4 regions of the Ruegeria sp. YS9 genome follow, and region 1 is predicted to be linked to each of the others. Evidence: riboswitches for the same ligand, from Rfam matches in the RefSeq annotation. Region 1 holds a riboswitch; each other region holds the start of a gene.
The links. Region 1 has a riboswitch for cobalamin ahead of NOR97_RS13235 (hypothetical protein). Riboswitches for the same ligand answer to the same signal wherever they lie in the genome.
Positions count from the first base shown of each region.

Region 1 (7,728 bases):
ACCCCGAATGTGGATTACGTGAAAGGGCTGGTGCATGGAACGCCGGTTGTCATGCCCGGCTCGGCAGGCGCATATCTTGGAGTAATCGATCTCGCCGTTACCCTACAGCCCCAGTCGGGGCTGCGTGTTGTTGACAGCCACGCCGAATTGCGCCCGGTTTCGGTGGACGGCACCGCGATTGGCGAAGATTTGGCAATCGCGAATCTGGTTGAACACGCACATCAGCAGACCCGTCAGGACATGGCAGCGCCCGTTGCGCACGTCTCGGAGACATTGCACAGCTATTTCAGCTTCTGTGCGCCGGATCGTGGATTGACGCTTGTTGCCGCCGCACAAGCAGCCGCGTTGCGCCCTTTTTTACACGGCACCCCGCTTGCAGAGCTGCCGCTGTTGTCAGCCGCGTCACCAGCCAAATGCGGCGGACGCTCTGGCCCCAGACACTACACGGACGTGCCGCCCGGTGAAATCTGTCTGCGTCACGTGGCGGACCTGCATGTCTTTCCCAACGAGTTGCGCGCGGTTCAGATCACGGGCGCGCAGCTGCTGGAATGGTTGGAGATGTCAGCCAGTGCATTCAACCAACAATTCCCCGATGCCGAGGCAGAACTGTTCGACCGGGATCGGGCGGGATACAATTTCGATGTCATCTTTGGCCTGTCCTATCAGATCGACCCGTCGCAACAGGCGCGTTACGATGTCGGGGGGCAAATGATCCATCCCGGCCACAGGCGAGTGCATCATCTGACTTGCGCGGGCCAAGCCGTGCGGCCGGATCAGACATTTGTCGTTGCGCTCGATAATTATCGCGCAAGCGGAGGCGGACATTTCCCGCATGTGTCATCGGCCCCTGCCATAGATCTGCCCCCGCTGGATATCCGGGACATTTTGCGGGATTACATGACGCACCGCCTGCCACCCGACCCATTGGCCCGGCAACCTTATCCGTTCTCGCTGATGCCGAAATCGGGGGTGACGACCATTCTTCGGACCGGTCCCGGTGCTTTGAAGTATGTCGACGAATTGAAGAGGTTTGCCCCCACGATTCTGGAACCTGACGAACAGGGTTTTGCGCGCATTCGCCTGACGCTCTGACGGGTTGTCTTTTTCCGAAGCCTTCCCTATATCCAGAGTCGAGAGGTTGGCGCGGGCGAGCGCCTCGCCAACCTGGTCAGGTCCGGAAGGAAGCAGCCACAACGAGCCCCGCTTGGGTCGATGTCCAACCTCTCACTTTATGAACCTTAATGAACCTTGGCCGCAGGAGGGCTTTATGATTGTAGCAAAGACCCTTCGGGCAGCACGGTTCTGACCTCACGGTATCGACTGACTGCCTGAACACATGACCCGGGGATGAGCGATTGCCATCCGTCGGGAGTACTGTTTCTGACGACAGGCAGACCAATGTTTCTTACACTTTCGGACCTGGGATGGTCCTCTCACTTTGCTGCGCAACACGCGGCTTATCCTTCCTGCACACCTTTTCGCATCACTTCCGTTCATCGGGACCGCCTGATCGGGCTGAACCCGGATGGTGAAGTCCCGTTGCTGAACCTCGATCAGTCAACCGGCACCTATGCCGTTGGTGACTGGGTTCTCACCGACGACGACAAACGCGTGCGCCATTTGCTCGACCGGCGCAGCCTGCTGCACCGGCGCGCCGCCGGAACAGGTGCCGCGACGCAACTGATCGCAGCCAATGTCGATGTGCTGATCATCGTCAGTTCCTGCAATGCCGATTTCAACCTGCCCCGGCTGGAACGATATCTGGCGCTTGCGCATCAGGCCGGGTGTTACCCGGTCGTCGTTCTGACGAAGGCAGACACATCGGCGGACCCTGACAGTTTCACGGGACAGGTACAATCATTGGACCCGTTCCTGACGGTTCTGGCGATCAACGCGCTGGACCCGGCAGAGGTTGAAAAGGTTCTGTCCTGGTGCCCCAAAAGCCAGACCGGAGCGCTGGTTGGCTCGTCGGGCGTTGGCAAGACGACGCTTGCCAATACCATGACCGGTCAGGATCTCGCCACCTCGGACATTCGCGAGGATGACGCGCGGGGCCGGCACACGACGACCGCTCGGGCACTGCACCGGATGCGCAACGGCGGCTGGTTGATCGATACACCCGGTATGCGCGCGTTGCGCCTGCTGGACGCTCAGGACGGGATCGACGACGTTTTCTCGGACCTTGCCGCGTTGAGCCGGGACTGCCGTTTTTCGGATTGCCAGCACAACTCCGAGCCCGGATGTGCCGTGCAAAAGGCGATCAGCCACGGCACGCTTGACCCGGCTCGATTGGACCGGTGGCGCAAGCTTCGGCGCGAAGATCAGCGCAACTCAGAAACTGTCGCGCAGTCCCGGGCGCGGGACAAAGCGTTCGGCAAGATGGTCCGTGGCGTCATGAAGGAAAAGAAGCTTCGCAACCGGTGATGGCAGGACGGTGCCCGGCCCGTCCTGCGCCGCGTCTGGTCAGGCGATCAGTCGCGGCCAAACCGCTGCGTTGCGCCGGGCAAATGCTCCGATATGTCCAACCTCAGGCAACCCGAAATCGGCGGGGCTCAGCAGGTGACGGTTGGCATCGGGGCCGTAAAGGTCCGCAAGCCGCCAAACCGCTTCCGGCGGCACCATCTGGTCGTCCTCGAAGGTGAACAAATCCACGGGCGTTCCAGAATCCTTCCACTGCGCCGCAGGTAACTCATGCCCGATTTCAGGCACATAATTCAAAGGCGCGGTACACCATTTGCGCCACTGCCAATAGACCGATGCCGGCAGGTCCGAGCCAAACCCGATCGCCTTTCCGGGAAGGTAGCCAAGGGCTCGGGCCAAAAGCGGAGCATGGCCGTACCAGAACAACCCCGCCAAACCCCGATAGGGCCACGGATGGTCGCTTAGGGTCACAAGCCCCGAACACACACAGATCATCCGGTCAATCAGATCGATATCCGGTTGCACAGGCCCCAACATCGCGCCGACGGAATGGCCGATGGTCCAGTGTTTCGCATTCGGGTATCGCCGACGCATTTCCGCCCGTGCCGCGGGCATGTCGATCAAGGCCCAATCCGCCATGGTCGCACGCGAATCTTTCAGGCGGCCGGTCAAGGAATGCCCATAATCCCGATAGTCATAGGTCAGGCAGGCCATACCCTTCTCAGCGGCAAGCCATCGTGCGAAATGACGGTAATAATCACGCGGCACACCCGTTGCACTGTTCAGCACGACGACGATTTCGGGCGAAGTCAGCGGGCTATACAATCGGGCGGACAGTGTTTTCTGCCCGGAAGGAAAGCGAAACTCCTCGGTCAATACCGTTTGCTCTGTATCCAACATGATCTCTGGCTTTTCGCTTGGTAAATCCGGTTTCCGAACCTCGACACCCTCGACATTATGCATGAACCTACATCGTATCCAGCATGACCAAGCGTCCGGCCAAAAGATCGGCTTGACTCGATGCGTACTCAAACGCTAGCGGTTGTGTGATGGTTTCCGGCCTCCACAAGGGGTCGGGATGAAAAGGGAACACGGTGCGGTAATGTCTGGTCATGCAGGCAACAACCAAATCCGCGACTGCCCCCGCAACTGTAAGCGGTAAGCGATGCCAAAACACCACTGGCCCGAAAGGCTGGGAAGGTCGGCAAAGCGATGACCCGCAAGTCAGGAGACCTGCCATCGGAAACGAAACCGAAACTCGGGCGGGGTGTCCGGGCAGGTCCTGACGGCATCACGCTGTCCCACCTGTCCCAAATATCCTGTCCACCACGCGCGGAGGGCGCAGGATGATCTGGAAGACAAAAACGCATGAATTCAGTGCAACAGTATGTCAGCGGACGGGCAAAACCTGCCCCGCTTTGGCGCGGCTGGCGCGCTCGATATCCGAAGCCATGACCCAGGCGACCTCGGCCACAAGTGATGATTTCGAGATTGAGGGCAGCAGCAAGCTGTCACATTGCACCGAAGGATGTCATGCAATTTTCCGCGCGCAATCAGACAATATTCGTGTCTTTTGCGGCACGCAGCCCGAAGCCGCAATTGAGCCCCTGAACCTCTATGCCGAATTGGTCTTCGGAAACACGGTCAGTGCGATGCCATCCGGCGTCGTGCAAACCCCACCCTGCGCGATGATCGAAGTTTCCACGATCCGGCCGCGAAAAACCTGTTTGCGCGCCCGCGCAGATTTCAATCTGAGTCCAGACTGACCTGTGCCTGCGCACGCTGCGAGGCCCAGGCCAGTTGCGCATCCGTTTCGACGGCGCAGGGGCGCACCGCCCGCAATCGTTCCAGCGCTGTGTCCGCGCGTTCGCCGCATTCAATCATCAGCCGCAGAACAACCATACCTGACCTGCCACAGCCCCCACGGCAATGCACCAAAACGCGACCTCCTCCTGACAGCGCGTGTCGGGCTGCGGCGCTGACGGACGGCCACGCGTCATCAATCGCCTGTGTCGGCGCTCCGAAATCTTCGATCGGCAGGTGAACCCATCTGCTGGCGCGGCTTTGAATGTCGCTGCCGAAATCCTTCGCCCCATCCTGAAGCATCTCGACATCCGTTGTCATGGATACAACAAGCCCCGGCTGCCAGCCTGCGATCATATCCAGATCGCTGAAATAATCCCCGCCACGTCCGGGCATCGAGGTCAGTGCCAGCGTTCCGCCACCGACTTGCAGGGCGTAGATCACCAACTGCGACATGAAACGTGTCCTCCCCAAAGAACTCTTTACAAAATGAGTCATTAAATCTGCTAACGCAGTTTAGTGCGAAAGCGACTCGTTTCTAAAACAAAAATCATCACACCACGCTGTGGACGCGGGCAACGGTGGCCACTACGCTGTGCCCAAGCCCCGAATCCCAACGAGAAGACATGACAGACAGCTCCAGCCCCGCCTATCAGGTTCTCGCCCGCAAATATCGCCCGGAAACCTTTGCCGATCTGGTGGGTCAGGATGCCATGGTGCGCACCCTGAAAAACGCGTTCGCGGCCGATCGGATCGCGCAGGCTTTCATCATGACCGGCATTCGCGGCACCGGCAAAACCACGACCGCGAGGATCATCGCCAAGGGCATGAATTGCATCGGTCCGGACGGAACCGGCGGCCCCACAACCGAACCCTGCGGTCAGTGCGAACATTGTGTCGCCATCATGGAAGGCCGCCATGTCGACGTGATGGAGATGGACGCCGCCAGCCGCACAGGCGTCAACGATATCCGCGAGATCATCGACAGCGTGCGCTATCGCGCCGCCAGCGCGCGTTACAAGATTTATATCATCGACGAGGTCCACATGCTCTCGACCAGCGCCTTCAACGCGCTGCTCAAGACGTTGGAAGAACCGCCCGCGCATGTGAAGTTCATCTTCGCGACCACTGAAATCCGCAAAGTGCCTGTCACTGTGCTGTCCCGCTGCCAGCGTTTCGACCTGCGCCGGATCGAGCCCGAAGACATGATTGGCCTGCTGCGCAAGATCGCCGAAGCGGAAAACGCCCGGATCGCCGAAGACGCGCTGGCGCTGATCACCCGAGCAGCGGAAGGATCGGCCCGGGACGCGACCTCGTTGCTGGATCAGGCGATTTCGCACGGGGCTGGCGAGACGACCGCCGATCAGGTTCGTGCAATGCTTGGACTGGCAGACCGTGGCCGGGTTATGGACCTTATGGATATGATCCTGCGCGGCGATGCCGCCGGAGCACTTACCGAGTTGAGCGGCCAATACGCCGAAGGCGCGGACCCGCTGGCGGTGCTGCGCGATCTGGCCGAAATCACGCATTGGGTGTCCGTCGTGAAGATCACGCCTGACGCGGCGCAGGACCCGACGGTTTCTCCGGACGAACGGACCCGGGGCCAACAGATGGCCGAGGCTCTGCCGATGCGGGTCCTGACCCGGATGTGGCAAATGCTGCTGAAGGCGCTCGAGGAAGTCTCGGCTGCCCCCAACGCCATGATGGCCGCTGAAATGGCCGTTATCCGCCTGACTCATGTGGCTGATTTGCCCAGTCCCGAAGAACTGATCAAGCGATTGCAGGATACCCCGCCGCTGCCGCCGGGCGGGCCCAATGGCGGCGTTTCGATATCCCGACCGGGCGCCGCCGGTCCGGCGCCGGCTGGCGCGGCCCATCCGCCTGCCTTCGCATCGCCCTCTCGCGGTGCCGGTGGTGCGCCGGTTGCAGCCTTGGCGCAGGATACCCAAACGGCCCTTGCGCGGTACCCGACCTTCGACCACGTGGTCGAACTGATCCGGACCAATCGCGACGTGAAGCTGCTGGTCGAGGTGGAAAACGGCGTGCGCCTCGTCTCCTATCAACCCGGGCGAATCGAATTCACACCCGCCGCCCAGGCACCGGCGGATCTGGCTCCACGGCTGGGCTCTGCCTTGCAACGCTGGACAGGAAACCGGTGGGCTGTCTCGATCGTCTCGGACGGAGAAGCCCCCACAATTGCAGAAATACGGGACGAGGCCGAGCTGGCACTGAAGTCCGAGGCTGAACAACACCCTTTGGTTCAGGCTGTGCTGGCGCAATTCCCCAAGGCGAGAATCACCAATATCGAAACGCCGGAACAACGCGCCGCCAAGGTCGAGACCGAAGCGCTTCCCGAGGTTGAAGACGAGTGGGACCCGTTCGAGGAAGATTGACCCCGCGCCGCCCTTCCCCCCCGGTTTCAATCGAACACATCCACCCTTGATGTGAGGCAGGGACTTGTGCGCATATCCCCTCTGCCTGCATGTCTCAGATCGTTTGTTGCGACATCGGCCAGCGGAAGGTGACCCGTGACAACTCTGATCCGGGTGCTCCCTGGCCATTCGAACCCCGCCCAGAGTTTCTGTGCCCCATTCAATCACTCTCGGTTGCAGACCAAATGCGCGCCAAGGACGATCTGCGCTTGTCGGGCCTGCTGGAAAATTTGGCGTCGCAGATGGGCGGTAGGTTCCTGCTGGCGCCTGCGCCGGTCAACATGCCGGACGGAACGGTTCAGCCACCCACCGGCGGGAGAACCCTTGTGCCATGTGGCTGCTGCCCGTATCTAGAGCGCAAACGGAGACACAGGAGAATACTATGCTGAAAGGACTCGGCGGGCTTGGCGGTCTGGGCGACATGGCCAAGATGATGAAATCCGCGCAAGACCTGCAAACCAAGATGACCGAGATGCAGGAAGAGCTGAACAACATGATGGTTGTCGGCGAATCCGGTGCAGGCCTTGTCAAGGCAACGGCGACAGCCAAGGGTGAACTCAAAGGTCTGGATATCGACCCGTCCATCTTCAACGGCGATGACAAGGAAGTGGTCGAAGACCTGATCCTGGCCGCCATCAAGGATGCCCAGACCAAGGCAGCCGAACGTTCGCAGGAAGAAATGGCCAAGCTGACCGAAAGCATGGGCTTGCCCGCAGACATCAAACTGCCGTTCTGAGCTTCATCTTTTCCAAAATACTCCCGCCGGAGGCTCCCTCCGGCGCAAGACAGGATTGGCCATGAGTTCGAACAGCGACATCGACAACCTGATCGACCTGATGGCCAAGCTGCCCGGCCTCGGCCCCCGCTCGGCCCGCCGCGCCGTTCTGCATCTGATCCGCAAACGTGCCCTGCTGCTGACGCCCCTGTCTGATGCCATGCAGCAGGTCGCGATCACCGCCCGCGAATGCCTGAATTGCGGCAACGTAGGCACCACCGATATCTGTGACATCTGCAACGATGAGGCCCGCGCAACCGGAGAGCTGTGCGTAGTCGAAGACGTGGCCGATCTGTG
Region 1 covers NZ_CP102409.1:2,613,126-2,620,853, forward strand. Annotated here, with positions in the region: gene NOR97_RS13215 (5'-nucleotidase C-terminal domain-containing protein) at 1-1,092, shown strand, start outside; RNA gene ffs (signal recognition particle sRNA small type) at 1,132-1,230, shown strand; gene rsgA (ribosome small subunit-dependent GTPase A) at 1,399-2,424, shown strand; gene NOR97_RS13230 (hypothetical protein) at 2,464-3,384, opposite strand; cobalamin riboswitch at 3,455-3,677, shown strand; gene NOR97_RS13235 (hypothetical protein) at 3,768-4,187, shown strand; gene NOR97_RS13240 (dual specificity protein phosphatase family protein) at 4,168-4,680, opposite strand; gene NOR97_RS13245 (DNA polymerase III subunit gamma/tau) at 4,851-6,617, shown strand; gene NOR97_RS13250 (YbaB/EbfC family nucleoid-associated protein) at 7,039-7,392, shown strand; gene recR (recombination mediator RecR) at 7,454-7,728, shown strand, end outside.

Region 2 (7,728 bases), on a different replicon from region 1:
TTGCCGTCAGCGCTTGCGGATCAGGGGGGATGGTGCAATCGCGATATCGCGGATTGGTTCGCGGATTATACCCAGGTCATTATGGGTCGGATCGGCGACCGGATGTTCAGTGCGGCACCGATCAACGAACCCTGGTGTGTCAGCTGGCTGAGCCATTTTGAAGGCCACCATGCGCCCGGTCTGCGCGACATCCGCGCCGCGGCCCGGGCGATGCATCACGTTTTGTTGGCCCACGGGCGGGCCATTCAGGCCATGCGCGGTCTTGGCATGAGCAACCTAGGTGCCGTGTTCAACCTCGAATGGTCCGAGCCAGCAGATGGCAGCGCGGAAGCGCGGCTTGCGGCAGATCGCTACGATGCAATCTACAACCGGTTTTTCCTGGGCGGGGTTTTCAACAAAGAATATCCCCAAACCGCCTTGGAGGGGTTGGAGCCGCACCTGCCCAAAGGCTGGCAGAACGACTTTGAAACCATCGGTACACAGGTCGATTGGTGCGGGTTGAACTATTATACCCGAAAACTGATTGCCCCGGCGGACACCGCCTGGCCCAGCCTGCAAGAGGTTCCCGGACCGTTGCCCAAAACGCAGATGGGATGGGAAATCGAGCCCTCTGCCCTCACCCGCTTTCTTGTCCGAACAAGGAAAGACTATACGGGCGCGCTGCCAATCTATATCACCGAAAACGGAATGGCGAGTGAGGCGCGCGTGCAGGACGATGATCGCATCGATTATCTCGACAGGCACCTTGCGGCCGTGCTGGACGCTTTGGCACAAGGTGTTCCGGTGAATGGCTATTTTGTCTGGTCGCTGCTGGACAATTACGAATGGGCCTTCGGGTACGAGAAGAGGTTTGGACTGGTGGACGTGGATTTCGAAACACTTGCGAGAACGCCCAAAGCGTCTTTCATGGCGCTGAAATCCGCCCTGTCCGAGGGTCAGAGCGTCTCTCAGCCGTTAGCGCAACCATTCGGTGCCGTGCATGAGCATTGGAATCTGGTCGCGGATATCGGGGGCACGAACACACGTCTGGGCGTCGTCACGAATGGCGAATTGGCAGATCTTCGGAAACACCCGACAGGAACATTGGAAAACCTGCTGGAGGCGCTCCATGATCTCAGGGACGAGATCGGAACCAACCCACAGGCCGTCGTCGCAGCCGGAGCCGGGCCTGTCAGGGACGGAACGATTCAGCTGACCAACGCGAACCTGGATCTCTCGGAGACAGAGTTGGCAAATGCAACAGGAGCGCAGCGCACCTTTGTGATAAATGATTTTACCGCCGCGGCATGGTCTGTGGCCGAGGTGACCCGGTCGGATGTTGCCGTCTTGCAGGGTCAGGTAACGCCGCCCGCAGGCACACGATTGGTTGTTGGCCCTGGAACCGGACTCGGCGTTGGCGCCTTGCTTTATTCCGAAGGCAGGTATCACACGGTTTCCGGCGAAGGCGGGCATGTGGGTCTGTACCCGCGCCATCGCGACGAAGTTGATATTTTTGAAGCGGCGCGTCGTATCGCACCGGGCTGTTTCTTTGGGGACAGCCTGGCACTGGAAGCAGAAATGTTCCTGAGCGGAACCGGCCTGCCGGTCCTGTATCAGGCGGTTGAATTGGCAGCCGGTCATGCGCGGACACAGGCGCGCTCTGCGAAAGAAATTCTGAACGATGCCCGCAGCGGCACCGATCTCATCGCCGAAAAAACGGCGCAGATTTTTACCACTCATCTGGGTGCTTTGATGGGTGATCTGGCAGTCACCTTGATGCCGGAGGGAGGCGTTTTCCTTGTGGGCGGCGTTGCCGAGAAAAACCGCTGGCTTTTCGGTGACACCTTCAAGGATGCGTTCAACGGCGGCGGTCGCTTCAGCGATTTGCGCCGTTCCCTGAACCTTTACGTGTCTGAACAGGCAGAGTTCGGGATCATCGGCGCAAACAACTTCTGCAAGAACGCGCTGCGACAGTAACCAGCCAAACCGAAATTTCTATTCCGAGAAGGACCAAGACATGATCCTGTGCTGTGGTGAAGCGCTGATAGATATGATCTCAGAACCGACCGTGTCGGGTGCACTGGGCTTTGTGCCACATACCGGTGGTGCAGTTCTGAACACAGCCGTCGCGATGGGACGTCTGGGTGTTCCGGTTGGGATGCTGACAGGTTTGTCATCGGACATGTTCGGCCAGCAATTGATCGATGCGCTGAAAGCCAGTCATGTGGACACGACACATGTGATCATCTCGGACCGTCCTACCACGCTTGCCTTTGTGCAGCTCTCGGAAGGGCACGCGACTTACAGCTTTGTTGATGAAAACACCGCGGGCCGGATGTTGCTGCCAGAAGACATGCCCGATCAGCTTCCTGCTGTCTCAGCCCTGTATCTCGGCGGAATCAGCCTTGCCTGTGAACCTTGCGCAGATGCCTATGCCGCCCTTCTGGACCGCCACGGTTCCGACCGGGCGGTGATGCTGGATCCGAATATCCGCCCGGGTTTCATCAAGGATCAAACCCGGTTCAGAGCGCGTTTGAACCGCATGATCTCACAAGCGGATATCGTCAAGGTTTCAGACGAGGACCTGGACTGGATCATTCCGGGCGCTGAATCCGAAGACGCGAAGGCGTCTGTGCTGTTGCAGGCGGGTCCTTCCGTTGTCATCGTCACGCGTGGCAGCGACGGGGCGCACGGCTATCTGGCGGATGGTTCCGAAGTCTCGGTTCCTGTGAAGCCCGTTGAAGTGGTCGACACGATCGGCGCAGGTGACACGTTCAACGCCGGCGTCCTGACCGGTCTCAGCCGTGCAGGGCATCTGACCAAATCAGGTCTGCGCGGATTGACGGCTGAAAGCCTGCAAGCAGCCATGGAGCTGGGCGCTGACGTGGCGGCCGTGACCGTTTCCCGAGCCGGGGCGGAACCCCCCTGGGCGCACGAGCTTTGACCTGCGGGATGGCATGATGAAACGATCCGAAATCAACCGTATCAAGACCCAGGCACAAGCATTCATTCAGTCCTTCGGTGCCGTGTTGCCACCCTTTGCGGATTGGTCGCCCGAGAAAATGCGCAGCCCTCTGGCGGAAACGATCCGCGGCCGCGGGCTGGGATGGGACATAACCGATTACGCACAAGGCCGTTTCGACGAACTTGGACTGTTTCTGTTCACTCTGCGCAATGGCGAGGCGAAGGATCTGAAATCCGGGCGCGGGATGCTCTATGCGGAGAAACTACTGATCTCGAAAGACAATCAGCTTTCTCCGATGCACCGGCATATCGTCAAGGCAGAAGACATCATAAACCGGGGCGGCGGCGACCTCGTTCTGGAAATCCATGCCTCGGATCCAAACGGTGGCGTCGACCGCGACAACCCGGTGACGGTCCCAAGCGATGCCTGCCCTGTAACCTTGCAACCCGGAGAACACTTGCGGCTGAAGCCGGGGCAAAGCGTAACTTTGATGCCCGGCATCTGGCACGCTTTCTGGGCCGAGCGCGGCGATTGCCTTATTGGCGAGGTATCGACCGTGAATGACGACCGTACGGACAATGTGTTCGAAGAGCCGATCCCACGGTTTTCGAAGGTCGAGGAAGATACCGATCCGGATTTTCTTCTTGTATCAGACTATTGACACCGTTCGGTCCGGGCTGGCGCAGCAGGATCGCTGGCTCAACTGTTGCAATTCCATCCACCACCCTTTCGCCTGCCGCTTGACAAGTCTGGCATAGCCGGACTAGCTGAGCGGGATGGTTCCGTAAGGGATGAAAATGGGAACACGGTGCGGCGCTGGAATGTGCCAAGTCCGTGACTGCCCCCGCAACTGTAAGCGGAGAGCGACGCCACTTCACCACTGACCCGTATGGGTTGGGAAGGTGGGCCGAGCCTTGACCCGCAAGTCAGGAGACCTGCCATCGCATGGTAACCAACCCGGGGCGGGGCGTCCCCGAAGGAGGCTTGATGGCGCGTTTGCGTAATATCTGGGTATGTGCCCTCTGTCTGCATCTGGCAAACGACGGAGACGGCAATGACCTGCTATTCTGATCACTACGTTCTGATCTGTTCAACATGTCAGGGGACGATGCCTGCCGAGGCTGCGCAAGACGCGCTGGATGCTCAGCTGCCTGACGGTTTTGAAACCCGAATGGTGGCCTGTATGGCAGGTTGTGAACGGGCCATGACCGTCGGATTTCAGGCCGCAGGCAAAGCGCAGTACCTGTTCGGCGACATTAAGACATCACACGACCTGGATGCCCTGGTCGAATTCGCGACCCAGTTCGGCGACAGCGACGATGGCTGGACCAGCGCTTCGGACCGCCCTCCTGCCCTTTTCGCAAAGACCCTGTCGCGAATACCCGCTTTGCCATCCCGAGGGACATCATGAGCTTTCTGGTTGCCGAGGATCTGGAGTACTACGCGCTCAATGGTGATATCCTGTTGCAGGATGTATCCTTTCGTCTGGAAGAAGGATCAATTCTGGCAATCGCCGGGCCGAACGGCGCCGGTAAGACCACTCTATTGAAACTGCTGTGCGGGATTGAACGGATTGCCTTGGGTGATGTTTGGATAGAAGGCCAAAGCCTTCGTACCCTGTCCGCCCGCCAACGCGCCCGCTCCATTGCTGTGGTCGGACAGCAGGAAATGCCCGACGGACGGATGCGCCTGCAAGACTACGTTGCGCTGGGACAAATCCCGATTCAGGGCGAACGTTCGGTGGCTCAGCACAAGGCTGATCTTGAACGGGTGCTGACGACGACCGAGCTGTCGCATTTTGCCAACAAGACGATGGGTCAACTGTCGGGCGGAGAACGTCAGCGCGCACATATCGCGCGCGCGCTGGCCCAGAATCCGTCGTTGCTGTTTCTGGACGAGCCAACCAACCATCTGGACCCCGATGCCAAGGGGCACATGCTGTCTCTGGTCGCTGATCTGGGGGTAACGGTCGTCATGATCGTCCATGATCTGGTCATGATCCCGGAATTCGCCAGCCATGTGGCGTTGATGAAAGCCACGCGTCTGACAGGGTTCGGGCCTGTTGGCGAAGTTCTGACCCCAGACCGGGTGCGTGAGACATTCGGCGTGGATTATCTGTGCTTTCAGCACGAAGGCCGCATGATCCCCGCACTGGATATCCGAAAACGGAAACTGTCATAATAACAGGAGCTTACATATGATGCAGAAACTCTGGCCAGTGGTCGTCTTCGCTGGCTTGGCAAGTGGGGTGGCAGCAGAGGGCGTCACCGTGGACAATTGCGGCGAACCGCTGGCTTTTGACTCGGCGCCGGAACGTCTGGTCGTGCATGACATGAACATGACGGATATGGCCTTTGCGCTCGGCCTTCAGGACAAGATCGTGGGGCTTACCGGAATTACCGGCTGGTACAAAACAAGCCCTGATTTTGATGCTCAGCGTGGCGATATCCCAGAGCTTGCCCCCAAATACCCGACCATTGAAAACCTTGTGGCCGTCGAACCCGATCTGTTTTTTGCCGGTTGGTACTATGGCATGAAACCCGGCGGTGACGTCACGCCCGACACGCTGGAACCCTTTGGTATCAAGACCATGATCCTGTCCGAAAGCTGCGTGCATCTGGACAAGGATCGCCCCGAGGCCAGCATGAACCTGTTGTTTGATGACGTTCTGCGTCTGGGCACGGTCATGCAGGTCGAGGACAAGGCCGAGGCGCTGGTTGCCCGCTGGAAGGACCAACTGTCCGCCATCGAAGCAAAAACAGCCGATCTGGCAAAGCCCCGCGTGTTCCTGCTGGACGGGCCGGCCGATGCTCCGTTTACCGCCGGCAAGTTCGCCATTCCCGATGCAATGATCGCAGCCGCGGGTGGCGAGAGCGTGACGCATGATCTGGATACCAGCTGGGGCCGCACGTCGTGGGAGGCCGTCGCCGCGGCCAACCCGGAATTTCTGGTGCTGCTCGACTATCAGTCCGGCAACGGCGCAGAGGACACTTTCCAGTTCCTCAAGGATCACCCGGTGATGTCACAAACGGACGCGGTAAAGAACGAGCGCTGGATTGGCCTGCGTTACGAGGAACTGACGCCCGGTCCGGCAAATATCGAGGCGATCGAGAAGATGGCGAAGGCGATGCACCCGGAGATCAACTGATATGGTCCAATTGGGCCGTTTGATTTTGCTGGGGGCGGTTGTTCTGACCGCCCTTTTGCTGTTGTCCATCGTCTACGGGACCACCCCAATCCCCGTGCGCGAAGTTTTTTCAGCCATCGGCCTTGGAACCGGTCTGGTGGACGGAGACATGTCGCCTTTGCACCGGATCGTCTTCGACCTTCGCCTGCCCCGCGCCCTGTTTGCCGCCGTGATTGGTGCGGGACTGGGCGTCGTAGGTGTTGTTTTGCAAACAACGACGCGAAACGATCTGGCAGATCCGTTTCTGTTCGGTCTGTCCTCTGGTGCAGCTGCCGGCGCCGTTCTGGTGATCACCGTCACGGGGGATGTCCTGGGAATCTGGACGTTGCCGTTGGCGGCGTTTTGCGGCGGTCTGATCGCATCCGGCATTGTTCTGGCGCTGGTTCAGGGCTTGCGTACGAGCGCACCCGAAAAACTGATCCTTGCTGGCCTGGCGGTGTCTTTTCTGTTTTCCGCGATCACCAATTACCTGATTTTCTCTGGCGACAATCGCGCTGCGCATTCGGTGGTATTCTGGATGCTTGGCGGTCTGGGACTGGCAAGATGGGAAACCTTCCCGCTTGTCCTGATCGGATTGGGCCTGATCCTGAGCTATTCGCTTTACCGCAGCCGGTGGCTTGACGCGCTGCTGACCGGGGATTTCACAGCCTCGTCACTGGGAATTCCCGTTCAGGGCCTGCGGTTCAGCATGTTCTTCGTGGCCGCGTTGGCGACGGCCAGTTTCGTTTCCGTTGCCGGTGTCATCGGCTTCGTCGGGTTGATGGTGCCTCATATTGCACGCGGCATCGCCGGAACTCTGCATCGAAACCTGCTGATCGTCTCGGCCATCGTGGGCGCCATTCTGCTGACACTCTCTGATATCTTGTCACGCCTTCTTCTGGCTCCGCAGGAGTTGCCCGTCGGAATCGTCACAACGTCAATAGGATCACTTTTTGTCTTTTTGTATTTATTCAAATCTGATCGCGGGAACTAGTTTCCAAAGGTCGCGCAACACCGTCATTTCTCGACATTGATGAGGTCAAGCAGTTCTGCGTGCAGTTCAGGGGTTGCGGCGGAAACGACCGCGCCATCTGAATCGAGGGTCAAAGCGCGCCCCTGCCAATCGGTCATCACGCCGCCAGCAGCCGTGATCAGAGGTGAGAGCGCCAGATAGTCATAAGGTTGCAGATCGTAATCCACCACAGCATCGACATGGCCCGAAGCAAGCAAGGCATGGGGGTAACAATCATAGGCAAATCGGCGCGTCTGCCCTGCATTTATCAGCCGGCTGAACAGGTCAGGATGATCGCGATAAATCTTGTCCCCTTCGTTCACATACAAAACCGATTGATCCAGACGCGTGGTGTGCGACACCTTTATCGGTCGCCCGTTCAGGCTGGCGCCGTCACCAACCACACCCAAATAGGTCTCATGCAAGGCCGGCATTCCGACCAGCCCCAACCGAGGGCGCCCATCCACAAGGTGCGCCAAAAGAAACCCGAACAAAGGATGACCGGACAGAAACGAACGGGTTCCGTCAATCGGGTCAATCACCCACATATGACGCCCGTCGCCTGCTTCTTGCCCGTGCTCTTCGCCAAAGATGCCGTGCTCGGGA
Region 2 covers NZ_CP102410.1:517,328-525,055, forward strand. Annotated here, with positions in the region: partial or broken gene NOR97_RS18645 (GH1 family beta-glucosidase) at 1-930, shown strand, start outside; gene NOR97_RS18650 (glucokinase) at 907-1,956, shown strand; gene NOR97_RS18655 (carbohydrate kinase) at 1,997-2,923, shown strand; gene NOR97_RS18660 (D-lyxose/D-mannose family sugar isomerase) at 2,940-3,605, shown strand; cobalamin riboswitch at 3,705-3,902, shown strand; gene NOR97_RS18665 (DUF1636 domain-containing protein) at 3,999-4,355, shown strand; gene NOR97_RS18670 (ABC transporter ATP-binding protein) at 4,352-5,125, shown strand; gene NOR97_RS18675 (ABC transporter substrate-binding protein) at 5,142-6,092, shown strand; gene NOR97_RS18680 (iron ABC transporter permease) at 6,094-7,104, shown strand; gene NOR97_RS18685 (inositol monophosphatase family protein) at 7,128-7,728, opposite strand, start outside.
Region 2: it holds a riboswitch for cobalamin, as region 1 does, so the genes downstream of both, NOR97_RS18665 (DUF1636 domain-containing protein) here and NOR97_RS13235 (hypothetical protein) in region 1, are expected to answer to the same signal.

Region 3 (7,728 bases), on a different replicon from region 1:
CAAATGCTCTGAGCACCGCAAAGATCCCGGTTCGTTTTGCGGTGGATCTCGCTCAGATGCTGAGCGGCACAGTGGATTTTCGACGCGATCTGACCGGTGGCGAAAAACTCCGTCTTCTCTGGCGCGAAGAAAGTATCGACGGCGAGAAGGTAGGCCAGCCGCAACTCATTTTTGCAGCACTGGAAGTGGATGACCAACTTTACGAAATAGCATGGCCAGACGCCGAAATTGGCCGCGCCGCAATCTATGTCGATGGTGAGCTTCTTCGCGTCTTCTCGCAACCAGTTGAGGGCGCGCGCCTGAGTTCTGTCTTTGGTCGGCGGAAACATCCGGTCTACGGCAATGTGCGGATGCACACCGGTGTCGATTTCGCTGCCGCACGTGGTACTCCGGTACATGCGACGGCTCCGGGGCGCGTGTCTTATGTAGGTTGGCGCGGGGGGTATGGGCGTGTGGTGGAAATCGCTCATGGATCGGACACGGTCACGCGATATACGCATCTTAGCGCAACCGCCGATGGTCTGGCCAAAGGTCAGCGCGTGGAGGCTGGCGAGGTGGTTGGTCGTGTCGGGTCGAGCGGCACCGCGACCGGCCCCAATCTTCATTATGAAGTATTGGTCGACGGGCGACCAACGGACCCGCTTTCTGACGACCGACTTGCTGCCGCTGCGAACAACGAGGTTGAAAACGAAGCAGCGCGAAAACGCTTAAGAAATGCTCGAGCACAGCTTGAGAAACAGCTGGGCAATCCCGTCGCCAAAAAACGCGAATCTAGTTCGTGAGAGTTTCTTAAAACGGCTTCAGGTGCGCGGCTATCAGTTTGCGGGTATGCGCGCCTGAAGCGGACTGCACTCCAGAAGAACCAAATCAGAGGATGTAAAATGATGGCAATCGCGGGGGCCTTGGTTGGCGCCGTTTGGGGTGGGGTCTTGGCAAAGCGCCGGAATGGCAACAGCCTTGATATTCTTCAATACGCTAAAGGATATGCCATCGCTTTTGGCCTGGTGGCGTTTTTTCTTTCAATCGCAGTTGTGCGCCTGATGTAACGCGCCAGTAAGCAAGGCGAAAGCCGGACACCTTGAAGTCCGGCTTCCACTCTTATGTGGTCGCAGCGCCTATTCCTTGCGAGCCAAGGGTATTTGCCTTAGTCTGGGCGCTATGATCTTCCGGAGCTTTCAGAAGCCGTAAGGCATTGGCCACGACCAGCAAGGACACTCCGACATCCGCGGCGATTGCACCCCACATGGATGCCAGCCCAAAACCCGTCAGAGTGACAAACAATGCTTTGGTCGCAAGTGAGAAGCCGATGTTCTGACGGATGATCGACATGGTTCGACGTGAATGGTCGATCAGCCAGGGTACTTTACCGATGTCGTCGGTCATCAGAGCAATATCTGCGGTCTCGATAGCAGCGTCGGACCCAACTGCACCCATCGCAACCGCATAATGTGCCCGAGCCATCGCAGGTGCGTCGTTGACGCCATCGCCGATCATCGCAACCATCTCGTGCTGTTCTGCCAGTTCCTCAATCGCAGCGACTTTGTCTTCCGGCAGAAGCTGGGCCCGGACTTCGTCGATACCGACTTCGGCTGCTACCGCTCTCGCGGTTTGTTCGTTGTCACCCGTCAGCATGATGATCGACTTCACGCCCTGCGCGTGAAGCCGGGCAACGATGCTTCGGGCTTCGGGTCGAATGCGGTCCCGCAGCTCAAGCAAACCGGCGACTCCGTTCTCATCCCCGACAACCACAAGTGTGCTTCCCGCGCTCTCGATTTGGTTGCGCAATTCGGCAGGGATGGACGCGCCAAAGCCCTTTTCTTCAGCGAAGCGGTCGGAGCCAAGCCAGATATCTCCGCGCTCGATGCGGCCTTCAAGACCCCGACCGGGAACGGTTCGGATGTCTTCAGCCGCAGATATCGAAATGTCGGTCTGTTCTGCCCGGGTCAAAATGGCGCGGGCCAGCGGGTGTGAAGACCGAACCTCGAGGCTGGCAGCGCTCGCCAACAGCTCCTGCTCGGATGGGTCGCCCAGCGGATACACATTGGCGACTTCAGGCTCTCCCATGGTGATCGTGCCGGTCTTGTCCATGGCCAGTGCGGTGGTACGCCCGGGAGCCTCGATATATGCGCCGCCCTTAATCAGAACCCCAGCCCGGGCCGAAGCGGTCAAAGCCGCAACGATTGAAACCGGTGTGGAAATGACGAGCGCACAGGGGCAGGCGATAACCAGAAGAACAAGTGCATTGTAAAACCAGAAACCCGACGATGCGCCAAATGCAAGCGGCGGGATCAGGGCGATAGCCACTGCGACGACCATAACGATGGGCGTAAAGATCCGCGCAAATTTTGTAACCCACTGCTCAACCGGCGCACGGCGAGCATGAGCATCACCGACCATCCGGATGATCTTGGCAAGCACGGTATCGGACGCTGTTTTCGTCGCACGTATTTTGAGGGTGCCTTCACCATTGATTGTGCCGGCATAGACCTCATCATCCAGCTCTTTGGGAATCAACGCGCTTTCACCTGTGATTGGAGCCTGGTCAACGGCACCGGCCCCTTCGATGACTTCCCCGTCAAGTGGAATGCGATCCCCACCCCGAACGATGAAGCTGTCACCGACAAAGACATCCGCCGCCGGGACCGTTGCCTCTGAGCCGTCAGCACGAACCAGCCGAACCGTCGGGGGGGCCAGATCAAGCAGCGCGGATACCGCGTTCCGAGCCCGTCCGACACTCCAGCTTTCCAGATAAAGCGAGAGCGAAAAGAAGAATGCCACCGTTGCCGCTTCGAAGAACTCGCCCAAAGCGATAGCGCCACAGACGGCAACCACCATCAGCAGGTTCATATCCGGTGAAAGGCGTCGCGCCGAAGACCAGGCCTTGGGCGCCACCAGCCAGACGCCAAACAAGATCGCGACCGCGAACAAAGCTGCCTCGGGCAAAGGCATCGGAACCTCACCATGTCCCGAAAACAGCCCGAGCGCACCGCCCATGCCTGTTTCGAAAATGTGCCAGCCAAAACCCGCTGCCCAAAACCCTCCGCTGAGGATGGTGAACCGCCGCTGACGTGCAATATGCGCCGCCTGGTCCTGAGCGGCATTTCCGTCATCCCATGGTTTGGCGGTCATACCAGTACTGGCAACCAGCAGCATGACATCTTCGTCAGACATCTTGGCAGCACTTTCAAGAAGCGTCATTCGACCGTTGATGACATCAAAAGCGAGATGCTCTTCACCACCAACTTTCGGGCCGATAACCCGGTTCAGGATCGCAACCTCTTCGGCGCAATCAAGGCCAGAGACCTGAAAGCTTCTGCCACCTTCGGGAATCGGACCGACGGGCGCGATGTCACCACACCCGCTACTGCCGCACGCGTTGTGACCTTGTCTATTTTCGTGGTCATGGTCGTGGTTGTGGGTATCGGATGACATAGTTAGACCTCAAGAATCTCTGCGGTCCTTTGCAAATAGTTCCTACAGCAACTAGAGCTTCAATACCTTTTTCAATTTTTTTTCAATCCGGTTCGTTGCCCGCGATATTGATGCTTCATTCCTTCTTGCGGGCTGGCCGCGTGAATGCAATCTAGTCGCAGAAGACGTAAAAAATTTGGAACAGGTCAATGCAGAAACGGATCGCAATTACCATCACGTTAGTCTCGATTACTGCCGGTTGCTCAGCCCAGTTCACAGGGGGCAAAAGCAAAGCATTCGAACCAGGTAACCTGCCAGATTCGGTCGTTGCACTGGCAGGGCCGGGGCAGGATCTGGCTACGGCACGCCTTTTACCAGATGACAATTGCTTCTGGTATGAGCACAGCGGACCTGTCGAGACGACATTGGTACCATTGCGCGCGACGAATGGCGCTCCGATCTGCGCCGCGCGCGACGCCTGATAAAAAAAGAGGGCAGCGACGTCCACCTACGCTGCCCAAAATTTATGAGCGGGCTGTGACGCTATCTTCGGCCGAGTATAAGTATGCGGTCGAGCCGATTTTTACATGTGGGTAGAGATCATTGATATGGGCCATGATCATTCTAACACATCCAGAACTTGCGCGACCACCGATGCTTCTGGGCTGAGGTGTACCGTGGATTCTGAGATAAGTATCTCGATCCCCAACGTATAGATAAAGGGCTCGAGAGCCGAGAGCATTACTTGGCCCGGGTTCCATGCCATCCCGAAATTCCGCGTATTCGGGGTTGCGCTCGATCATTGAAGCCGTTGGTGTCCAATGTGGCCACTCGACCTTGCGCCGGATAGCATAGGTACCGGGCTCGTAAAGGTTCCCACGCGCGATCGCTACGCCATAGCGCATTGCTGTCCCGCCTTCCTCGATATGGTAAAGATAGCGCGCGACGGCATCGACATGGATGTCACCAGGAACCAAACCATCATTTGCTACGACACGTCGTGGTAAAAAACGGTCATGAACGCCCCATGGATTTGAGGTCGCTGGATCGTAATCAAATGGCGTGACCTGGCTGTCCCAATAGGTCTTTTGCGACGAGGTTGGCCATGTTTTGGCGATCAATGGACTGGCCGCAGACGCGGAGAACAGCGCAGTGGTTGATTGAATGAAATGGCGCCTTGTCAGCATAGATCTCGTCCTGGTTCACAAGTTTAATGTATTTGCATCGCATTTTCGCGATCAAATTCGAGTCTTAAAGCCTCTAGCAGCTAGAGCTTCAAGAGGCTTCAGGTAACACTTGGTTTACCTAGTCGACCATGTCGCCGGTTGCGTGAACCCTACTTCGGTCGAGTCTACTTCGGACTAGGTCGCAAAGACAATTGACAGAAACGAAGCCGCCATTGTAGCGGTGAATTGTTTTCGGTTCCTGATGGCGGAAGCCAAAAGGATTAAATGGGAATACGGTTCGGTGTTTTTAACGGCGCCAATTCCGTAACTGCCCCCGCAACTGTGAGCGGAGAGCGATGCCAAGACACCACTGGTTCGTAATGGAACCGGGAAGGTTGGCGGAGCGAGCACCCGCGAGTCAGGAGACCTGCCGTAAAACGCCGGGCTATGCCCAGACTGTATCTGTCGGCCTTACGGCCGATTCAACCTGACAAGCCGCCGGGTGAGGCGGTAGGGAGAAATAAAATGCACATCGAACCGGGCATCGTGAATGGTGCCAAAATCGCGCTTTCCTATGTTACCGCCGCAGGCGCGGCTACTTACGCAGCGAAAGAAACGTTTTCCACATTGCGTGCGAATGGACCTGCATCTTTTGTCATGCGCTCGGTGCTCGCCACCGTTGGTGTCTTCCTTTTCTTTGAAGTCCTGCCACACTTCCCGGTTGGTGTCTCTGAAGTCCACTTCATTCTGGGGTCGACGCTGTTCCTGCTTCTCGGTGCTGCACCCGCGGCTTTTGGATTGGCAGCCGGTCTGCTGATTCAGGGGGTGTTTTTTGCCCCGTTCGATCTTCCGCAGTACTTCATCAACCTAACCACTCTGCTGGTGCCGCTATTTGCGCTACAAGCATTGGCCAGCCGCATCATTGCACCCGGTACAGCATATGTTGACCTCAAATATGGCCAAGCTCTTGCCCTGAGTGCGATGTATCAGGGGGGAGTAGTCGCATGGGTTGCGTTCTGGGCTTTCTACGGCCAGGGATTTGGTGCTGAAACTATGGCGTCGGTTCTGTCCTTTGGCGGTGCCTATATGCTGGTAATAGTCATCGAGCCGATTGCTGATCTAGCAGTGCTTGCGGCAGCCAAGGCGATGCGCGGTTTGAACAGCACAGGTCTGGTGACTCCGCGCTTGTACAACGCTGCGGAAGCTTGACCAAAGTTTGAAGCGGTGCCCTAAACTGGGGTTGCCGCGAAACAACTGGTAGTCGCAGGACCAAAGCTTATCGTGGCGCGTCTCGAGGGCGCGCCACATTTGCTTTTAGCCGCTAAAAACCTGCACCCAACGGTCAGGGTGTAGTGGGTCCTGTATTCTTAGGAATAGATACCTGGTTTCCTTCCACGTTTTGATCCTGTTGGTAACATTGTCCAGAACCAAGTCGCCTTCACTCGAGCGATAGACAAGAACAGCATGGCCATTGCGATTGGTGTCCAAGACAGTCGCAATTAGTAGCTTCGTAGGATCCAAACCATTCTGCACAAGTTCAAACTTCTTTTGCAAAGCGAAGTCTTCGCAATCTCCTGACCCTTGCGTCGGCAGTGTCCAGTACTCCTTTGTCCCATATTGGCTTTGATCCGAAACGGCACGAATCCTTCGATTGACGCGCGTGTTGATCGTTTTAACGATCTGATTTTCTTGCGCCACGGAGAGACCAGAACTACGAGCGCTCGCGCACGCCCACGAATAATCTTTGCATAGTGTTTTGGCACCCGATGGCGCTTCAATCTTTCTATCAAGACCGATCGAGGGAAGCTCAGATGCTTGCGACGCAGCGGCAGACACAAAAAAGCTGCATATAAAACAGACCATTGGGAGATAACCCAGCAGGTTTTTCGATAACACTCCCTGAACTAAAGTGGGATTTGTCATATCTGCCTTCTCCATGCTCGTTCCTCTAAAGTATCCAAACTTCCCCGGCCAATGTGTTTTATTCCAAGCCTTCATGTGCTTAGGGGAATTGCAACAGCTTCTTAGCCTCTAGGGGTAAAGCGGCAAAAATTTGCAGATTCTTTGGTATTTCTTCCTTAGTTGACAGCATCAGAGCATCCACGCCATCACCAGCCCGGCATAGCTAACAGAGCGAATTAGAGGGTAAGCTGATCGCAATTCTCTCATTCAACAAAAATACAACAGAGATCGGCCGTCATCGCTGAGGGTTACGGAATACCGGGACAATGAAGCCGCTCCTCCGCAAGCTGAGATAGCCAGTTTCGGTTTTCCAGGCGCTGCAATTAGTGGCCGCTAATGACATCTTTGACGAAAGGCTCGTTGAGCAACGCCGTTAGCAGGGGGCATGAGGCCGCACCCTCGGTGCAGGTCTGCACAAGTTCTGCCAGTGCTTGCTCCAACCGTTGGAGGGCGGCGATTTTTGACCTGACGTTGTCGAGATGTCTTGTTGCAACGTCTTCGACGTCACGACAAGCTTGCTCGGGCGCTTTGGACAATTCGCGAAGTGCGCATGCATCCTGAATGGTAAAGCCAAGATCGCGGCAGCGTTTGATGAATCTGAGCTCGGAGATTTCCCGTTCCGTGTATGCGCGGCGTCCCGAGGCGGTTCGACCGGCTTTCTCGACTATGCCTTCCCGTTCGTAATAGCGGATCGTCTCGACCGACAGACCGATCAATCTCGCCGCTTCGCCAATCGCAATCATGTGATGACCTTTCCCTTGAACCTGTAGCTACTACAGGATGCATGTTGTCGGTCATGATGTCGAATTTCACAAACCGCGCGAAGCAAGAATCGAGGAAGTCGAACCGGCTTCCGTTCGAGTTCGTCAAAGCCGGAGAAAGCTGACCATGAGCAAGTTTGTTGGCGCGAGTTTTATTGGATCGTTTACCGCACTTGGCGTTGCGACCTGCTGCATCTTGCCGATGGCCTTGATTTTACTTGGCTTGGGAGGGAGCTGGCTGGCCGTATTCGGCAAGATCGCCGCCGCGAGTTATTACGTGCTCGGCGGTTCGACGGCCCTGCTGTTTCTCTCTGGCATCGTCGCGTATCGCCGTGGTTCGCTCGACCGCCTCAAATGGTGGCTGACAGGCAGTTTTGCGTTGACGGCCATCGCTTGGGTTATCGTGCTCAACGAAATCCGAATAAATG
Region 3 covers NZ_CP102411.1:94,491-102,218, forward strand. Annotated here, with positions in the region: gene NOR97_RS20195 (M23 family metallopeptidase) at 1-782, shown strand, start outside; gene NOR97_RS20200 (hypothetical protein) at 882-1,046, shown strand; gene NOR97_RS20205 (cation-translocating P-type ATPase) at 1,099-3,432, opposite strand; gene NOR97_RS20210 (hypothetical protein) at 3,621-3,893, shown strand; gene NOR97_RS20215 (L,D-transpeptidase) at 3,936-4,598, opposite strand; cobalamin riboswitch at 4,814-5,027, shown strand; gene NOR97_RS20220 (energy-coupling factor ABC transporter permease) at 5,103-5,786, shown strand; gene NOR97_RS20225 (transglutaminase-like cysteine peptidase) at 5,892-6,515, opposite strand; gene NOR97_RS20230 (MerR family transcriptional regulator) at 6,863-7,282, opposite strand; gene NOR97_RS20235 (hypothetical protein) at 7,428-7,728, shown strand, end outside.
Region 3: it holds a riboswitch for cobalamin, as region 1 does, so the genes downstream of both, NOR97_RS20220 (energy-coupling factor ABC transporter permease) here and NOR97_RS13235 (hypothetical protein) in region 1, are expected to answer to the same signal.

Region 4 (7,728 bases), 1.5 Mb from region 1:
AGCCATTCTTGCAGTGCCGCCGCCCCGTCTCGATCAGAATGCCTTCGCGCAGGAAGTCGATGATGGTGCGCTTGACCGTGCTCTCGCTGAGCTCTGTGTGGCGCTGGATCGTCCCTTTGGAACACCAGATGCCAGAGCCGTCATCGCTCGCCTTGTCGGCCAAGAACATGATGATCTGCTTGCGCGCGGCGCTGCCAAAGCGACGCTCGGCGCATTCATTTGCGATGCGCCAGCTCATGATCTCACCGCCATTTGGGTTGAGGTCAGACCGGAAATGCCATATGTTTGGAGACGGAAATATTCTTCTATGCCGTTGAGGTGGGTGGCCGCCCCCTCAGCGGTTTTTCTTTGCCTTTTCGCCAGAGCAAGAGCCTGTGAAAAACCGTTTACTTGGGCCTCGTAACCTATTGAAAAGTGACCCTGAACGAAACAAGTACGTTTACAATCTTGCCCTTTTAAATCAACGAAATTTTCCGGATTGCAAATCCGTGTACACCGGTTCGATTCCGGTACTCGCCTCCATTTTATTCTAAATCATTGACTTAGCCCTGTGGTGCTCGGGTGTGACACAAAGTGGGACACACCTACAATGATGCAGTCATCCTACCTAAGCCTTTCAAGACATGGTGTTTATTATTTCCGGTGGCCTATCCCTCCGTCTTATGAGCAAAAGCGAACATCTGTAAGAATATCGCTACGAACTCGCTGCCCGCATAGGGCTGGTGATCTGGCACGCTTTCTTGCATCTTGATGGCCTGTCCTACGACCGGTTGGAAGCCATGGATGGCGTAGTTCGGTTGCACGCCACCCGAAACGGCCAGCCGGTGACAGTGGATGCAGAAAAACTGATGCTGGCGACAGGGCGCGTCCCGAACACCGGATCCCTCGCGCTTGATGTCGCAGGGATTGCGACGGACGAAAGAGGCGGAGTAATCGTCGATCCTGCGATGAACAGTTCCCGCGAGGGTGTATATGCCGCTGGTGACGTAACCGGCAATGACCAGTTCGTCTATATGGCTGCCTATGGCGCAAAGCTGGCGGCAAAGAATGCCATGAACGGAAACTCGCTGAGCTATGACAATAGCGTCATGCCTTCTGTGGTCTTTTCAGATCCTCAAGTCGCCAGCGTCGGTGCAACTGAAGCGCAGGCTGCTGCTCAGGGCCATGACGTCATCACATCCGTATTGGGCCTGGAGCACGTCCCACGCGCGCTTGCGGCCCGCGATACGCGCGGCCTGATCAAGCTGGTGGCGGACAAACAAAGCAAGAAACTGCTTGGTGCCCATATCATCGCGCCCGAAGGATCAGACACAATCCAGACCGCTGCGATGGCTCTGAAAATGGGTATGACCTACGACGACTTGGGTGACATGATCTTTCCATACCTCACGACGGTCGAGGGCCTGAAACTGGCCGCGCAGACATTTGAGAAAGACGTTGGCAAGCTGTCCTGCTGCGCGGGCTGACAGCCGCTTTTGCTCGCAGCTCTGGTCTTGTTCGGGCAACCGCAAAAGACCCTTGGGCAAGTCGTGTGCTGCGGGCTTTCACATTTCCGGATCGTCTGTTGTCCGGGTCGTGTTTCAACCCCTTCCGTTTGCTCTGCTTCGACCATGTGAGGACTGCACCTCTCATGCCAGGTTCGGGGGCTGCCTCATGCGAATTGGCAAACGCCTCTATCTGACAGGTTCGTCAAACAAGGTCTTTACCATTACTCAAACCGCTATTCCTTGAGAAATATAATGTCCCCAGGCGATCGAAAAACGAAACTTCATGACAAGCAGGGAAGGATGAACTAGGAATCTAACAAAGAAAAAGTTCTGGACGTATTGTGGAACACATTGCCTTTACCTTCGAGATGGGGGTCGTTTGCACCCTTCTGGCTTTCACCGTTTTCTTGTTCGTTTCCGAGATCATCAGGATCGACCTTTCCGCCATATTGGTTCTGGTTCTCATAGGTTTGCTCAGCTACGCGCCCGGGCTGGGAAATCTGGCGGATGTCACCCTTCTGTTCGACGGCTTCGCATCCAATGCCGTCATCTCGATCATAGCGGTCATGATCGTCGGGGCTGGTCTGGACAAGACGGGGATCATGAACAAGGTGGCTGCCGTCATCCTCAAATACGGCGGCAAATCGGAAGGCAGGGTCGTTCCCATCATCTCCGGAACCGTTGGCGTCATTTCCTCGTTCATGCAGAATGTCGGCGCCGCTGCTCTGTTTCTTCCCGTTGTCAGCCGAATATCTTCACGGTCAGGTATACCGCTGTCGCGCCTGCTGATGCCGATGGGATTCTGCGCCATTCTGGGCGGCACAATGACAATGGTCGGGTCGTCTCCTCTTATCCTGCTGAACGATCTGATCCTGACGGCAAATGACAGTCTGCCGACCTCTCAGAAAATGGAGCCCTTCGGCCTGTTTTCGGTCACGCCGATCGGTGCGGTTCTGATCCTGACCGGAATTGGTTACTTTCTGCTGTTGGGACGCTGGGTTTTGCCCGAGGCTGAAGAGCCTGACAATACGGGTACCGGACAAGGGACACAGGAATACCTGCAAAGGGTCTATGGCCTCAAAGCCGATGTGTTCGAAGTCGTGGTGCCCGAGGACAGCCCCCTGGTCGGCAAGATTCTGGCCGACATCAACCACGAAAACCACCTGTACATCATTTCCACCTTCTATCGCGGCAAAACCTCGATGGTTCAGGTTTTGACAGCGGAAATTGCAGCGCCGTGTCGGCTGGCCATCGTCGGCCGCCGTTGGGAGGTCGAGAAATTCGCCGAGAAATACGGGCTGACCGTTCTTCCCGACTTGGACGTTTTCGTCGAAGAGTTCGCCCCAACCAATGCAGGCGTGGCCGAGGTGGTCATCACGCCCGACAGCAAGCTGATCGGCAAATGCCCCCGCGAGCTTTTGTTTCGCAAGACCTACGGGATGTCGCTGCTGGCCATTCACCGCGGCGAAGAGACGCTGAGCCATGTCGAGACCGAGGATCACGAATCCACTCAGATCGGGCTCGAAAAGTTTCAGGCGGGCGACATGCTCGTGGCGCATACCAGATGGGACAACCTGATGCGGATCAAACGAGATCCGGATTTCGTCGTTGTGACAACGGACTTTCCACAGGACGAGCTGAGGCCGCAAAAAGTCGGCTGGGCCCTGGCATTTTTCGCCATTTCGCTGTCGTTGATCCTGTTCACGGATGTCCGGCTTTCACTCTGCCTTCTTACCGGAGCGGTGGGCATGATGTTGACTCGTGTGCTCAGCGTGGATGAGGCATACCGCGCGGTCGGCTGGAACACCGTTTTCCTGCTCGCCTGCCTCATACCGTTGGGACAAGCCGTACAGAACACAGGCACCGCTGCGTGGATCGCCCAGCAGATCATGATAATTCTGGACGGCTGGCCGCTATGGTCGCTGCAAACCGGCATCGCCATTCTGGCGACGGCCTTTTCTTTGGTCATGTCAAATGTGGGGGCCACGGTTCTGCTGGTGCCTCTGGCGGTATCGATTGCGATAGCGGCTGGCGGGAATCCGGCCGTCTTTGCCCTGACCGTCGCCATTTCCACATCGAACAGCTTCATCATCCCAACCCATCAGGTAAACGCCTTGATCATGGGGCCGGCAGGATACAAGGTGATGGATTTCGTGCGGTCCGGAGGGATCATGACTGTGCTGTTTCTGGTCGTCTCGCTGCTCATGATCAACGTCATTTATTAGCGCGAGAGGATCCGGGGTATTCGGTGTTCTTTTCCCATCATCGGGACAGGTTCCCTTGAGCCACCCGCTCACCACAGTGTACGACCCTGGCAGAGATACCGTTGGTCTCTGGGCCCATCTCAGGCTGAACCCCGCACGACATGCCGCCCATCGACGCCCACAGGTCGCTTTCTACTCCTCTGCATCATTGTTGCGCGCGACTCGCTTGACAAGCAGGCCAGCGGTGCCGCATGTCCCTTTCGTTGGTGTCGGTGACAGCCGATGAAAAGGGAATGCGTCAACGGTCATGCCGCCAAACGCAGCCGCCCCCGCGACCGTGAACGGAGAGGATGCCCAATGCCACTGGCCCGAAAGCCGGGAAGGCGGGACATCCGACAGAGGCCCGCCTCTGGCATCCGCAAGCCGGGAGACCTGCCAACAACCGAAGTTGAAACCGGGCGGGGTGTTCCGGTGTCGGGTCCATGACCAATCGTGGCCCGCATGAAACCCCGTCCCCCGCGAAGAGGATTTGGGGGGATGAGAGACATGACCGAGACCGCACCAGTCGAGTTGCTGGTCTGTACCACCTGCCGTCGCGGCCTGCCTGTCGAAGATGACGCGCAACGCCCGGGCGCTTTATTGCACAAGGCCCTGGAACAGGCGGACCTGCCCGACGGTGTCACCCTGAAAGCCGTTGAATGCCTGTCAAACTGCGATCAAGGCTGTTCGATCGTATTGCGCGGCGGGCCGGGCCGCTGGACCTTCGTGTACGAAAACCTGAGCGAAACAGATCATGTCGACGTCATTGTCGACGGTGCGACCAAGTATCTGGCCACTGAAGATGGTTTGGTGAAATGGCGCGAACGCCCCGAACATTTTCGCAAGAACTGTGCCTCGCGCATTCCCCCGATTGGAGCCTGACATGTCGAACCTCGAAAAACTCCCCGTCACAGTGATCACCGGCTTTCTTGGCTCGGGCAAAACCACTTTGGTGCGTCACCTGATGCAGAACCCGCAGGGCAAGCGCCTTGCTGTCGTGGTCAACGAGTTCGGCGATGTAGGCGTCGATGGCGACATCCTGAAATCCTGCGCCATCCCGGATTGCCCGGCGGAAAACATCATGGAACTGGCCAATGGCTGCATCTGCTGCACCGTGGCCGATGATTTCATTCCCACCATCGAGGCTCTGATGGCGCTGGACCCGCGCCCGGATCACATCCTGATCGAAACCTCGGGACTGGCGCTTCCCAAACCATTGCTCAAGGCGTTCGACTGGCCCGATATCCGTTCCAGGATCACCGTGGACGGCGTGATTGCCCTGGCCGATGCCGAGGCCGTGGCCGCCGGTCGTTTCGCGCCCAATGTCGAAGCGGTGGACGCCCAGCGCATGGCCGATGACTCGATCGACCACGAAACGCCCCTGTCCGAGGTGTTCGAGGATCAGATCTCGTGCGCCGACATCATCCTGCTGACCAAGCCCGACCTCGCCGGCCCCGAAGGCGTGGCGAAGGCGCGCGAGATCATCGCAGCCGAGGCGCCGCGCCCCCTGCCCGTGGTCGAAGTGGCCGAAGGTGCCGTGGACGTTCGCGTCGTGTTGGGTCTGGAAGCCGCCGCCGAGGATGACATGGACGCCCGACCCTCGCATCACGACGGCCACCATGATCACGAGCATGACGATTTCGAAAGCATCATCGTCGAGTTGCCCGAGCAAGCCGATCCGACCCAACTGGTGGCCAATATCGAGCGTCTGGCGAACGAGCTGAACATCCTGCGGGTCAAAGGGTATGCTGCCGTTCAGGGCAAACCCATGCGCCTGCTGGTTCAGGCGGTCGGTGCGCGGGTACGGCACCAGTATGACCGTCCGTGGGAACCCGGCGAAGAACGCCGTTCGCGTCTGGTCGTCATCGCCGAGCATGACGATATCAAAGAGGCGGAAATCCGCGAAATCCTCGTGGGTGTGCGTGAGGCTGCCGAGTAAGACCCATGCACGTCGTCTTCCGCGAAAGTCACGGGCTCGAGGAAACCGAGACCCCGACCGATCTGGGCCAGAGCCCGGCGGATCTGGTGGTGCTGTCCTTTTCGGACAGCGACCTGGGTGCTTTCGCGGCGGGCTGGCATCGTGGTGGCGGGCCCGAGGGGCGGATGCCCTCGTTGCGGCTGGCCAACCTGACGGCGCTGAAACACCCCCTGTCGGTCGATACCTATGTCGAACAGACGTTGGAGGGCGCCAAGGGCATTCTGATCCGTCTGATCGGCGGGGTTCCCTACTGGTCCTACGGGTTGCAGCAGGTGCTGGCGCTGGCACAGGCCAAAGGCATCGCGCTGGCGGTGCTGCCCGCCGACGGGCGCGAGGACACGCGGCTGGACGACTATTCCACCCTGCCCGTTTCCACCCTGCGGCGGCTGGCGCATCTGTGCGATACCGGCGGCGAGGTCGCGGCACAGGCGGCGCTGGCGCAGATGGCGCTGGCGGCGGGGCTTTATGCCGGGCCGGTGATGGGCGCCAAGACCTTGCCCGAATGTGGCGCGTGGTGTCCGGATCGCGGCGTAATCCCGGTGGAAACCGCGTTCGAAGGTAACGCCAAACGCATCCTCGTCACCTTCTACCGCGCTTACCTGACCTCGGCGGACACCGCCCCGATCGCGGCCCTGATCCGCAGCCTGCGCGCCCGTGGGTTCGAGGCGGTGGGCCTGTTTGCCCCGTCGCTCAAGGCGCCTGTAGCCGCCGACTGGTTGCGGGACCAGGTTGTTGCGCTGAACCCATCCGCCATTGTCAATGCCACTTCATTTTCGGGCAAAGGCGCGTCGGGAACATCGCCTCTGGACGCGGCAGGAGTGCCGGTGTTTCAGGTCGCCCTCGCCACCTCGCGCCGCAAAGCCTGGGCCGAGGCGGAACGCGGGCTGTCCCCCGCCGATCTGGCCATGCATGTGGTACTGCCCGAGGTCGATGGGCGGATTTCGGCGGGAATCGCGTCTTTCAAGGAACCAGGCAAACGTGATCCGCATCTGGAATACGCGCGCTTTGCACATCGGCCCGAACCGGACCGGATCGAAGCGATCGTCGACCGTGTATCGGGCTGGCTTGCACTGAACGACAAACCCAAGGCAGATCAGATTCCCGCGCTGGTCCTGTCCACCTATCCCGGCAAAGACTGGCAGATGGCCCATGCGGTTGGCCTTGACGCGCTGGCCTCGGCCGAGGCGATGCTGTCCGATCTTGACGAAGAAGGCTATGACATCGCGACTGGCGAACCGATTGCCGACATTCTTCTGGACGCCCGGATTTCGTTGTCGCTCGGGGATTATCTGGATGCGCTCGCGGAATTGCCCGAAACCCTGCGCACCGATCTGCACACCGTATGGGGCGCGCCCCAAGATGATCCGGCCTGTGCCGATGGGGCCTTCCATTTCACCGCAATGCGACGCGGCAAGGCGCTGGTCGCGCTGCAACCCGAACGCGGCACGCCCGAGCTGCGGGATGACGACTATCATGACCTCTCGCGCACCCCGCGCCACGGGTATGTCGCCTTCTATTTGTGGCTGCGCAAAGGGTTGGGTGCGGATGCGCTGATCCATATCGGCGCACATGGAACGCTGGAATGGTTGCCCGGAAAATCGGTCGCCTTGTCTGCCGCTTGCTGGCCCGAGGCGCTGATCGGCGATCTGCCGGTGATATACCCGTTTATCGTGAACGACCCGGGCGAGGCCGCGCAAGCCAAGCGCCGGATCGGAGCCGTCACGCTGGGCCACATCCCACCGCCGATGAAGGACAGCGGCACGCCGGATCGGATGGTGCGGCTTGAATCGCTGCTGGATGAGTTTTCCAACGCCGACGGGCTTGACCCCAAACGCCGTGACCGCTTGCAGGAAGATATCCGTGGTGAAGCGCAGGCCATTGGCTTGGAAAGCGATCTCGGCCTTGATCAGGCAACCTGCACCGCCGAAGCGATCACCCGCATCGACCGCTTTGTCTGTGACATCAAGGAAAGCCAGTTTGGCGACGGGCTGCACATCTTCGGGCGCGTGCCCGAGGTGAC
Region 4 covers NZ_CP102409.1:867,119-874,846, reverse strand. Annotated here, with positions in the region: gene NOR97_RS04510 (hypothetical protein) at 1-238, opposite strand, end outside; gene NOR97_RS21145 (DUF6538 domain-containing protein) at 590-751, shown strand; partial or broken gene NOR97_RS04505 (FAD-dependent oxidoreductase) at 747-1,466, shown strand; gene NOR97_RS04500 (SLC13 family permease) at 1,856-3,712, shown strand; cobalamin riboswitch at 3,939-4,146, shown strand; gene NOR97_RS04495 (DUF1636 domain-containing protein) at 4,238-4,612, shown strand; gene cobW (cobalamin biosynthesis protein CobW) at 4,614-5,669, shown strand; gene cobN (cobaltochelatase subunit CobN) at 5,675-7,728, shown strand, end outside.
Region 4: it holds a riboswitch for cobalamin, as region 1 does, so the genes downstream of both, NOR97_RS04495 (DUF1636 domain-containing protein) here and NOR97_RS13235 (hypothetical protein) in region 1, are expected to answer to the same signal.